Regions from separate parts of the Massilia sp. UBA6681 genome, predicted to be linked through region 3. Evidence: predicted binding sites of a transcription regulator. Region 3 holds the regulator's gene; each other region holds the start of a gene.

Region 1 (3,272 bases), on a different contig from region 3:
ATTTACGTGATTTCATGCTTTCATGAAGGTCCGTAAATGCGCCCGTTTGCTCGCGATGCATACAAGGCGCCATCCGGGTTGCGCGGCGGTGCGTCCTGCTGCTGGCGCGGCACCTGGAATACCGACAGGCGGTCGGTCAGGCCGGGGACGATCTTTTCCATCAGCACGTCGATCTCGGCCATCATGCCGACCCGCACCGTGCGCATCGGCACCACGGCCGCATGCAGGATGGCGGCAGCCACCTCGTGCGGGTCGACCTGGGGCGACGGCAGCTTCGGTTCGCAGTCCATGTAATTGCGGGCATGCTGGGGCAGTGGCGTGTCGACGGCGGTCGGCTCGATCAGCGTGATCGACACCGGCGCCCCGTCCATGTGCTCGACCTCGATGCGCAGCGCATCGGTAAACCCTTTCACCGCGTGCTTGCTGGCCGAATACATGCCCTGCATCGGGATCGCTACCTCGGAGGCTTCGCTGCCGAGGTTGATCAGGGCGCCGCCCTGGCGCGCGAGGTGCGGCAGCGCCACCAGCGAGCCATGCACCATGCCCCAGAAATTGATGTCGAACAGGCGCCGGCTGTCTTCCTCGGATACCTGGTCGAGGCGGCCGTAGATGGTGCCGCCGGCATTGTTGATCCAGGTATCGATGCGGCCGTAGCGCTCGATCGCGACCTGCGCGATACGCTCGACCTGGGCGCGCTCGGCGACGTCGGCCACCACCGCAATGGCATCGAAGCCGTTCTCGACCAGCCCCTGCACGACCGCCTCGAGCACGTCGGCCCCGCGCGCGGCCAGCACCAGCTTGGCGCCCTGCTTGCCCGCTTCCTGCGCGGTGGCCAGGCCGATGCCGCTCGAGGCGCCGGTGATCACGACGACCTGGCGGTTCAGGGGTTTGAGGGGACTGGACATGGGGCCTCCTGCTTGTGCTGTGGGATGACAACAACGTAGCAGGAAACCGGCGGGCGACGCGCCCGCCATGAGCGCCGCGGCGCTATACTGCTGCCCTTCCTTGTGTCCTTCCCTCCACCATGCAGTGTAGAAGCAACTGCGGCGCCTGCTGCACCGCGCCCTCGATCACCAGCCCGATTCCGGGCATGCCCGACGGCAAGCCGGCCGGCGTGCGCTGCGTGCAGCTGGGCGAGGACAATCGCTGCCTGATCTTCGGCCGGCCCGAGCGACCGGCTTTCTGCGGCGGGCTGCAGCCATCAAGGGAAATGTGCGGGGACAGCCGCGAGCAGGCGATCCGCTGGCTGGATGAACTGGAGCGTGCGACCGCACCCTAGGTCGTTTTGCTGGAATCGTCTTGTTCGGGCATGACCAGCCCGATGCGTTTTTTCTTCTTCTTGATCACGGTCGCATGCTCGACCGCCGGCTTGGTGGCCGGCGGCGGCGCGACGGGCAGTGGAAAGCCGAGGAAGGCCATCACGAAAAAGATCGGCAGCAAACATAGAACAGCGGCCGTCTCCAGTTCAGTTTCTGTTTGAGCATTGCCTCAACATATCGCTGAGATAGCAAAAGACAAGCCTGAGGGCAGCGGTATGCGCTCTTCCTAAAGCAATAGCTTCTTGTCGAGAAACTTTACATTTTCACAAATGCAAAGCGCGGGTCTTACTTACTTCTCTCTAAAACATATTGTTGGCATGCAAATTGCATATCACTCCGGGGTTGTAAAAGGAAGTTAACTACCCATGGGAGAGACAAATGAAAAATATACTGAAAGCCTCGATTGCCGCCCTGCTGTTGACCACGACGATCTCCAGCGCTAGCGCTGCGGTCGTTCAATTGGGTTCGATTAGCAGGACCTATGGCAGCAGCGCATCGACGCCAGCCAGCATGCCGGCTGGCTCCTGCGACACGCTCAATACCAATTCCGTCACCGTCAAGGACGGGAGTAACTGCCAGCGCTTCTATGACATCTTTGATTTCAGTTCGCTCAACTATGAGAGCCTCGACCGGCTTGAACTGACCCTGAGTTTTGGAGCGACCAATGCCTTGACCGAACTGTGGCGTGTCAGGTTTGCCGACTCGGCGACCCACGGCAGCAATACCAAGCAAACGATGGATCGCAAGACGGGCCCTGTGTCGCAAACATTCACACTACGGCCGAGCCAGGCAGATGTGTTCAGCCAGATCGCCGCAAACAAGCAGCTGTTCCTGTGGTTCTCGGAAGAGGGTCTTGGCCCGCATAATTTCACGCTGTACTCGGCCAAACTCGATGTGTACGGCACTGCCGTGCCCGAGCCCGCCAGCATGGCCCTGTTTGGTATTGCCCTCGGCGGACTGGGGCTGGTGCGCCGTCGCAAACCGCACTGACCGGGCAGGTATGCCGAAAAAGCGAAGCGGGAACGCTTCGCTTTTTTATTGTGCATTGCTCAGGCTGCAGCGCTCTTGCCGCGCGCCTGCTGCACGCGCTGGAACAGCCCGCCCAGCGTCATCCCTTCGTGCCAGATGTCGTCGAGCCGCAGGCCGTAGCGCTCGCGCAGCGCCTTCGCCAGCGTCTCGAATTCCTGCGCGTCCGGCAGCCAGCGCGTCGGGTTCACCTCGCGGTAGATGCCGAGCACTTCGTCGTCGGGACGGAAGTGCAGCCGCTCGCTTTCGCGAAAGGAAAAGGATGACACGAAGACGGACAGGAAATCGCGGATGTCCTTCCGCGATGCGGTAGGGAAGGTATTGCGCCAGGCCCGGCCCTGGCAGGGACGGTAACGCAGGGAGTTGGGGCTTTGCCAACCGTGGAATGCCGCCCAGGCGAGCGCAGCAAGGATCAGGACAACAAAGATACTCATGCGGTTGAGTCAGGAATACGCATGCGGTCCAGTGTAGCACGCGTTCGGGCTGGCGGCGCACGGAAGAATTTTGCCGTCATGGCGATGAGCTAACCCTGCGGCAACCTCGGCGCGGTACAATCTTGCACCGGACACAGCGGGCGACGTCGCCTGTTGCAATCATGTTAAGCTTCGGCCCCGCCGTACCTTCCACGGGATATCCCGACAGCATCCGCATTCAGCCGCTCTCACACTAACGCATTCATGGACATTCTTCTCGCCGTCAAGGCGATCATCATGGGCCTGGTCGAAGGCTTCACCGAGTTCCTTCCGATTTCCTCCACCGGCCACCTGATCCTCATGGGCAGCCTGCTCGACTTCACCGGCCCGAAGTCGGTCGTGTTCAAGATCGTGATCCAGGCCGGCGCCATGCTGGCGGTGGTCTGGGAATACCGCGAGCGCATCGCCCGCGTCCTCAAGGGGCTGGGGGCGGACCCGGTCCAGCAGCGCTTCG
Region 2 (3,272 bases), on a different contig from region 3:
CGTAGGCGCCGATATCCAGGCTACCTGCCGGACGGGTTTCGGAAGCTGCCACATGGCGGTATTGCCCGGCCGGCTTCAGGGACACGCCGGCAGCACTATTGCCCGGATCCGAGCCTGCATCGATGACCAGTCCGGCCGATGTCGGACGCAAGTCGTAGGCTGCACGGTTGACGAATGCAGGTGCGAGAGAAGCATAGTTGGTCTTCTTGATGGCGCTGGCCTGGGACGACATCGTGCCGACGCCGCCGAAGATATTATTCTGGATCAGGGCCGGCTTGGTCACCCCGCTACCGATCATGATGAAGGTGCCGCGCGAGCTGTCTTCATTCAAGAAGGTATTGTTGATGACGTACAGGTCCTGAGTCGGGTTACTCGCACCTTCTTCGCCAAAGGTCAGCATAGCTGGATTGTTGTGGCTGGCCGGCTGCTGGATGATGTTGCCGATGACATAGGCGGTACCGGCGTTCGGCAGGTTGACCTCGTAGCTTGGTTTGCGCGAACCATCCTGGCCCGCTGGCGTGCTCGAGAAGCGGTTATAGGCGATCGTGTTAATGCGCGCGCGCGACTTCAGGTTGTGGCCGACGTGTGCATCATGCGAGTAGTTGTAGCGGAAGGTCAGACTGCCGACGTTGCCGATGTACAGGTTGTGGGTATAGCCGGTGCCATAGCCATTGCGCGCAAATTCCGAATACTCGACAAGGATGTTGCTGCTGGTATTCGCGCCGGTCAGGATCCCGTTCTCGTTGTCGTGCAGATAGGAATTGCGCAGCGTGAAGTTAGTGCCTTCGAGGCGCAATGCAGCGCCATTCTGGTCGGGCACCTTGGCGCCGTACATCTCGACGTTCTCGATCACGACGTTGTTGCCGCTGACGACCCAGATGCCTTTGCCCATGGCATTCTTGCCCGCAGCATCGATTTTTGGACGGCCGTTGACGCCGCGGATGGTCAAGTTGCTGACGCTGATACCGCACACGTCGCCGCTATAGGTAGCATTGCCTGTGATTTCAACGATATCGCCGCTTTTAGCGGCAGCAAACGCCTGGCAAGGGCGAGCATATGTTTTCCCTGCGCCGACGGAGAGGGTAGCAGCCGACACCGGCGCCACGGCGGCAGCGCATGCCAACGCGAGTGCGGTTCGGGTGAAGGTAAGGCGGAGTTGACGCATAAAATCCTCTAGTCTTTTGGCTAACATTTGTGTCTGTAGGAAATTTCTTAGCGACACATTTGTTCCAGAGTATATGATGCGAACAGGAAAATGCGTAACCAATTGTAAGAAAAATCGTCTGTACACAACACTTTCCTAGGGAAATCGGTTCTCGCAGGAATTTCCATTGCCTATAAATGTGTTGTGATCGTGCTGCAATTTGCTGGCATCTTTCCTGTTTTTTGGCAAATTTGATTGCCATAGTCGGAGCGCATGCCTTCTGGCCTTGCTGTAAAGCTGACAAACAGTTTCGATACATTGGGAAACATTACTTAGCGCTTAGCAGGTTGACACAAACTTGAAGTTATGTTTATACATTTATAATTATGTTTAATTTGCAATAAGTGTCGGGGTTTTTTACAGAATAGGCAGCGTACGAATGGAAGAGCAGGAAGCCTTTTGATTTATCGCGCTTTTTCTCGGCAGGCATGTTGTTTGCTTTGCATCCTCCAAAGCTAACAACGGGAGGGGCAATGAAAAACTACTGGCAGAATCTTGCTTTTATGCTCATGTTTTTGGCAAACCTGGCGGCACCGGCCAGTGCGGCACCGATCGTTGCAAGTGACACGACGTATTCCGTTTACGTCGGCGGGACGGAAAGCGGTAATGATGTCGCGGGTATCTTCCGTTTCGATGGCAGGCCGGAAGCCATCCCGCGTGCGGGCGGCTTCCTGGTTGTGAACGAAACCGAAACCGAGGTGGATTCAACGCGCAGCCTGATCATCATTACGCTGTCTGCCGACCGTGATCTGTTCCCCGCGATCGACGACGTGGCGCTGCTCGGCATCGGCATTTTCAATGACGGCCTCGACCTGCTGATGCCGGTCCGGCTCGTCGACGCCCGCATCAGCTTTCTCCAGCCGGGCGGCAACTTGGTCGACAATACCGAGAACCTGGTTTCCCAGGTTAGCCAGCCCAACCCATGGGACGGCTTTTTCCCCAACGACTTTGAACTGGTCGGTATCGAAGGAATCGGTGGCAAGAACGTACAGACGATCTCGTTCCAGTTCCTGGTCAGCACCGAGCTCGACGTACCGGAGCCGGGCATCGTGCTGCTGAGCGGAATCGGCCTGCTGGCATTGGTCGCCGCACGTAGGCGCAAGCGCGCGTAAAAAAAGCATGTCGGCCAGCAGGCGCGACATGCCTCATGCAACAAGGGCGGCTCGTGCCGCCTTGTTTGTTTTATTTGACGGCAGCGACCATGTAGTCGACGGCAGCCTTGACGTCGGCATCGCTGACGGCGGCGCCGCCTTTCGGCGGCATGACGCCGGCTTTCCCCTGGAAACCCTTGATGGCGTGTTCGTACAGGACAGGATTGCCCTGCGCCACGCGTGCCGTCCATGCCGCCTTGTCGCCCAGCTTGGGAGCACCGGCGATGCCGGCGCCATGGCAGGCGATGCAGGCCGTATTGAAGACGTTCTTGCCGGCGTCGGCGCTGGCGACTGCCGGCGCGGCCGCCGCAGGTGCTGCCGCAGGCGCCGCAGCAGCGGCCGGTGCGGCCGGCGGGGTGGCCGCTTCTGCAGCCGGTGCGGCTGCGGTGGCCGTGGCGGCCGGTGCGGCGGCAGGGGCGGGGACCGCAGGTTCCTTGAAGCTGGCGCCACTCTTGTTGGTCATGAAGACGACGGCGCGCGCGACTTCGACATCGTCGAGGTCCGGATTGCCGCCCTTGGCAGGCATGGCGCGGATGCCTTCGATCGCGTGTTTCACCAGGGTGTCGTAACCCTGGCCGAGACGTGCGGACCAGGAGCCGGTGTCACCGGTCTTGGGAGCGCCCGCGGCGCCGCTGTCGTGGCAGGCGGCGCAGACGGCGGCATACACGGCAGCGCCGGCCTGGAGCACCCGCGGGGCGTTGGCATCCACCAGGGTGAAGCCTGCATCGGCCAGTGGGCGGATACGGCTTTCGACTGCGCCGCTGGCCTGGCTGTCGGTGCCGGCGCCGGTCAGGCGGTCGCTGGTGGCAAAGACGACGAGTAGGATGATACCAATGACAATGACCAGGAAGAATCCTGTTACGGCGGCGACGAGCTGCTTGGGCGTACGGATCAGGGATTGATGTTCGTTGTGTGCG
Region 3 (3,272 bases):
ACGGCGCCAGCCGAAGGTGCAAAGCAATGACGGCAGCCATGAGCGCAAGCACCGACGCAGCGGCGACCGCGGTCGAAGGCTGCAGCACCCTGATCGTCAAGGGCCTGCAGAAGAGCTACGGCAAGCGCCTGGTGGTGCGCGACGTGTCGCTGCAGGTGGAATGCGGCGAAGTGGTGGGCCTGCTCGGCCCCAACGGCGCCGGCAAGACCACCTCCTTCTACATGATCGTCGGCCTGGTGCCCTCGGACGCCGGCACCATCGACATCAACGGCACCGACATCTCGAGCCTGCCGATCCACCGCCGTGCGGTGCTGGGCCTGTCCTACCTGCCGCAGGAAGCCTCGGTGTTCCGCAAGCTGACGGTGGAGGAGAACATCCGCGCCGTGCTGGAACTGCAGCGCGTGGACGGCAAGCCGCTCACCCGCGACCAGATCAGCGAGCGCCTCGACACCCTGCTGGCCGAACTGCAGATCGAGAAGCTGCGCGAGAACCCGGCGCTGTCGCTGTCGGGCGGCGAACGGCGCCGCGTCGAGATCGCGCGGGCGCTCGCGACCAACCCGCGCTTCGTGCTGCTCGACGAACCCTTCGCCGGCGTCGACCCGATCGCGGTGATCGAGATCCAGCGCATCGTGCGCTTCCTGAAGGAGCGCAACATCGGCGTCCTGATCACCGACCACAACGTGCGCGAGACGCTCGGCATCTGCGACCGCGCCTACATCATCAACCAGGGGGCGGTGCTGGCCTCGGGCCGCCCTGACGACATCATCGCCAACGAATCCGTACGGCGCGTGTACCTCGGCGAGCACTTCAGGATGTAATCAAGAGCACCAGGCATGAAACAGTCTCTCCAGCTACGCACTTCGCAGCACCTGGCGCTCACGCCGCAGCTGCAGCAGTCGATCCGCCTGCTGCAGCTCTCCACGCTCGAACTGCACCAGGAGATCGAGCAGATCCTGCACGACAACCCGCTGCTCGAACGGCTCGACGATCCGCTCGACCGCTCGGTGCGGCTGCTGGCGGACGGCGCGATCAATACCGCGCCGGCGAATGGCGAAGCGCCGGCGCCCCAGCCGCAGGAAGGGCAGGAGGGCGCGAAGGCCGAGCCCGAGGGCGCGGACGGCGAAGACCATGGGGAGCGTGCCGATGCCGATGCGGATTGGGGCGGCGAAGGCGGCGGCGCGCGCAGCGGCGACGACGAGGACGGCCGTCCGCAGCTGGAAGCCGACGGCATCACGCTGCGCGAGCACCTGACGGAACAGATCCGATTGAGCTGCTGCAGCCTGCGCGACCGCGCGCTGGCCGAGCTGGTGATCGATGCGCTCGACGACAACGGCTACCTGGAAGAGCCGCTCGACGACATCCATGCGCGCCTGCCGGCAGAACTCGAGATCGAGATGGACGAGCTGCGCTGCGCGCTGGCGCTGGTGCAGAGCCTGGACCCGGTGGGCGTGGGCGCGCGCAGCGCGGCCGAATGCCTGGCCCTGCAGATCCGCCGCATGCCGGGCGTGCCCCTGGTGACGCGGCGCCTTGCCTTGAAGATCGTCGAAGGCTACCTGACCTGGTTCGCGCAGCGCGAATACACCAAGCTGAAAAAGGCGCTCGACTGCGACGACGAAGACCTGCGCGAAGTGCAGGCCGTGGTCCGCCAATGCAATCCACATCCCGGCGCGGCCTTCGGTTCGGGGGTATCCGACTACGTGGTGCCGGACGTGATCGTGCGCCGCGCCAAGAACGGCTGGCAGGTGTCGCTGAACCCCGACGTCATGCCCAAGCTGCGCGTGAACTCGCTGTATGCGAACCTGCTCAAGCAGGGCAAGAGCGAAAGCCAGATGGGCGCGCAGCTGCAGGAAGCCAAGTGGCTCATCAAGAACATGCGCCAGCGCTTCGACACGATCCTGCGTGTTGCCGAGGCAATCGTCGAGCGCCAGCGCAACTTTTTCAGCCACGGCGCGGTTGCCATGCGCCCTCTTGTTTTGCGTGAGATAGCTGATACACTAGGCCTACACGAGAGCACGATCTCGCGTGTAACCACGCAGAAATACATGCTGACCCCGCACGGCATGTTCGAGCTGAAGTACTTCTTCGGAAGCCACGTCGCCACCGAAGCGGGGGGAGAAGCCTCCTCGACGGCGATCCGCGCGCTTATTGCGCAATTGACAGGAGCAGAAGACCCTAGGAATCCTCTATCCGACAGCAAGATCGCGGAGATGCTCGGGGAACAAGGTATGGTCATTGCGCGCCGGACGGTTGCCAAATACCGCGAAGCGCTCAAGATTCCTCCCGTCAGCCTCCGTAAATCCCTGTAAAGCACTGCCCACTCTCACCTTGTGGCGCGGGCAGGGCACCTTCCCAAAGGAGTGTGTATGAACCTCACAATCAGCGGCCACCATCTCGAAGTCACACCCGCCATCCGTGAATACGTTCAGAATAAGCTCGAGCGCATCACCCGCCATTTCGACCACGTGATCGACACCCACGTGTTCCTCGCCATCGATAACCTCACTGAAAAAGAAAAACGGCAAAAGGCCGAGATCAACCTACAGGTATCGGGCAAGATTCTGCATGTGGCGAGTGCTGCGCAAGATCTGTATGCGGCCATCGACACCTTGATGGACAGGTTGGACAGGCAGGTTCTGAAACACAAATCCATGCTGCAAAATCATAACCACGTGGCGCACAAGCGCCTTCCGGACAACGGAGAAGCCGCTGCCGCGTAATTCATACGGGTAGCCGCAAAACACAGCAAGGGCGTCTGAGGGGACGCCCTTTTTGCTTTTGTACAATACCTGTTACTTTTCTACGCTTCCGTTTGTACAAATGTTCTGTAGAATGCATGTCTTTTCGATCACAGAATACCATCATGACCGATACCGTCCTGACCCGCGTTGCCAACCGCACCGGCGTCATCACGCTCGACCGGCCGAAGGCGCTGAACTCCCTCTCGCTCGACATGGTGCGCGCCCTGAGCGCCATCCTGCTGCAATGGAAGGATGACGCGGGCATCGACGCGGTGGTCATCACCAGCAGCAGCGAGAAGGCCTTGTGCGCCGGCGGCGATATCCGCTTCTTCCACGAGATGGGCCACGTCGGCCCGATGGGCGGCAGCGCGCTGCTGGAAGACTTCTTCACCGAAGAATACGCACTGAACCACCTGATCCACTTCTACCCGAAGCCCTACATCGCCGTGATGGATGGCGTGGTGATGGGCGGCGGCATGGGCATCGCCCAGGGCGGCCCTGGCTGCGGCCTGCGCATCGTGACCGACCGCACCA

The links. Region 3 encodes sigma-54, which starts transcription at its own class of promoters, with help from an activator protein. Its sites were predicted from a motif close to TGGCANGNAANCTGCTTT; they were not measured.
Region 1: the regulator sigma-54 is predicted to act here: its motif matches at 1,633-1,650, upstream of B2R83_RS09560 (PEP-CTERM sorting domain-containing protein).
Region 2: the regulator sigma-54 is predicted to act here: its motif matches at 1,629-1,646, upstream of B2R83_RS18445 (PEP-CTERM sorting domain-containing protein).

What each region holds. Positions count from the first base shown of each region.
Region 1 is NZ_DKJX01000057.1:3,769-7,040, reverse strand. Features, by position in the region: gene B2R83_RS09575 (SDR family oxidoreductase) at 21-905, opposite strand; gene B2R83_RS09570 (YkgJ family cysteine cluster protein) at 1,025-1,279, shown strand; gene B2R83_RS09565 (hypothetical protein) at 1,276-1,422, opposite strand; gene B2R83_RS09560 (PEP-CTERM sorting domain-containing protein) at 1,698-2,309, shown strand; gene B2R83_RS09555 (hypothetical protein) at 2,369-2,779, opposite strand; gene B2R83_RS09550 (undecaprenyl-diphosphate phosphatase) at 3,023-3,272, shown strand, end outside.
Region 2 is NZ_DKJX01000098.1:129,004-132,275, reverse strand. Features, by position in the region: gene B2R83_RS18450 (right-handed parallel beta-helix repeat-containing protein) at 1-1,192, opposite strand, end outside; gene B2R83_RS18445 (PEP-CTERM sorting domain-containing protein) at 1,678-2,316, shown strand; gene B2R83_RS18440 (c-type cytochrome) at 2,387-3,272, opposite strand, start outside.
Region 3 is NZ_DKJX01000031.1:3,825-7,096, reverse strand. Features, by position in the region: gene lptA (lipopolysaccharide transport periplasmic protein LptA) at 1-30, shown strand, start outside; gene lptB (LPS export ABC transporter ATP-binding protein) at 39-818, shown strand; gene B2R83_RS04095 (RNA polymerase factor sigma-54) at 834-2,306, shown strand; gene hpf (ribosome hibernation-promoting factor, HPF/YfiA family) at 2,364-2,717, shown strand; gene B2R83_RS04085 (enoyl-CoA hydratase/isomerase family protein) at 2,861-3,272, shown strand, end outside.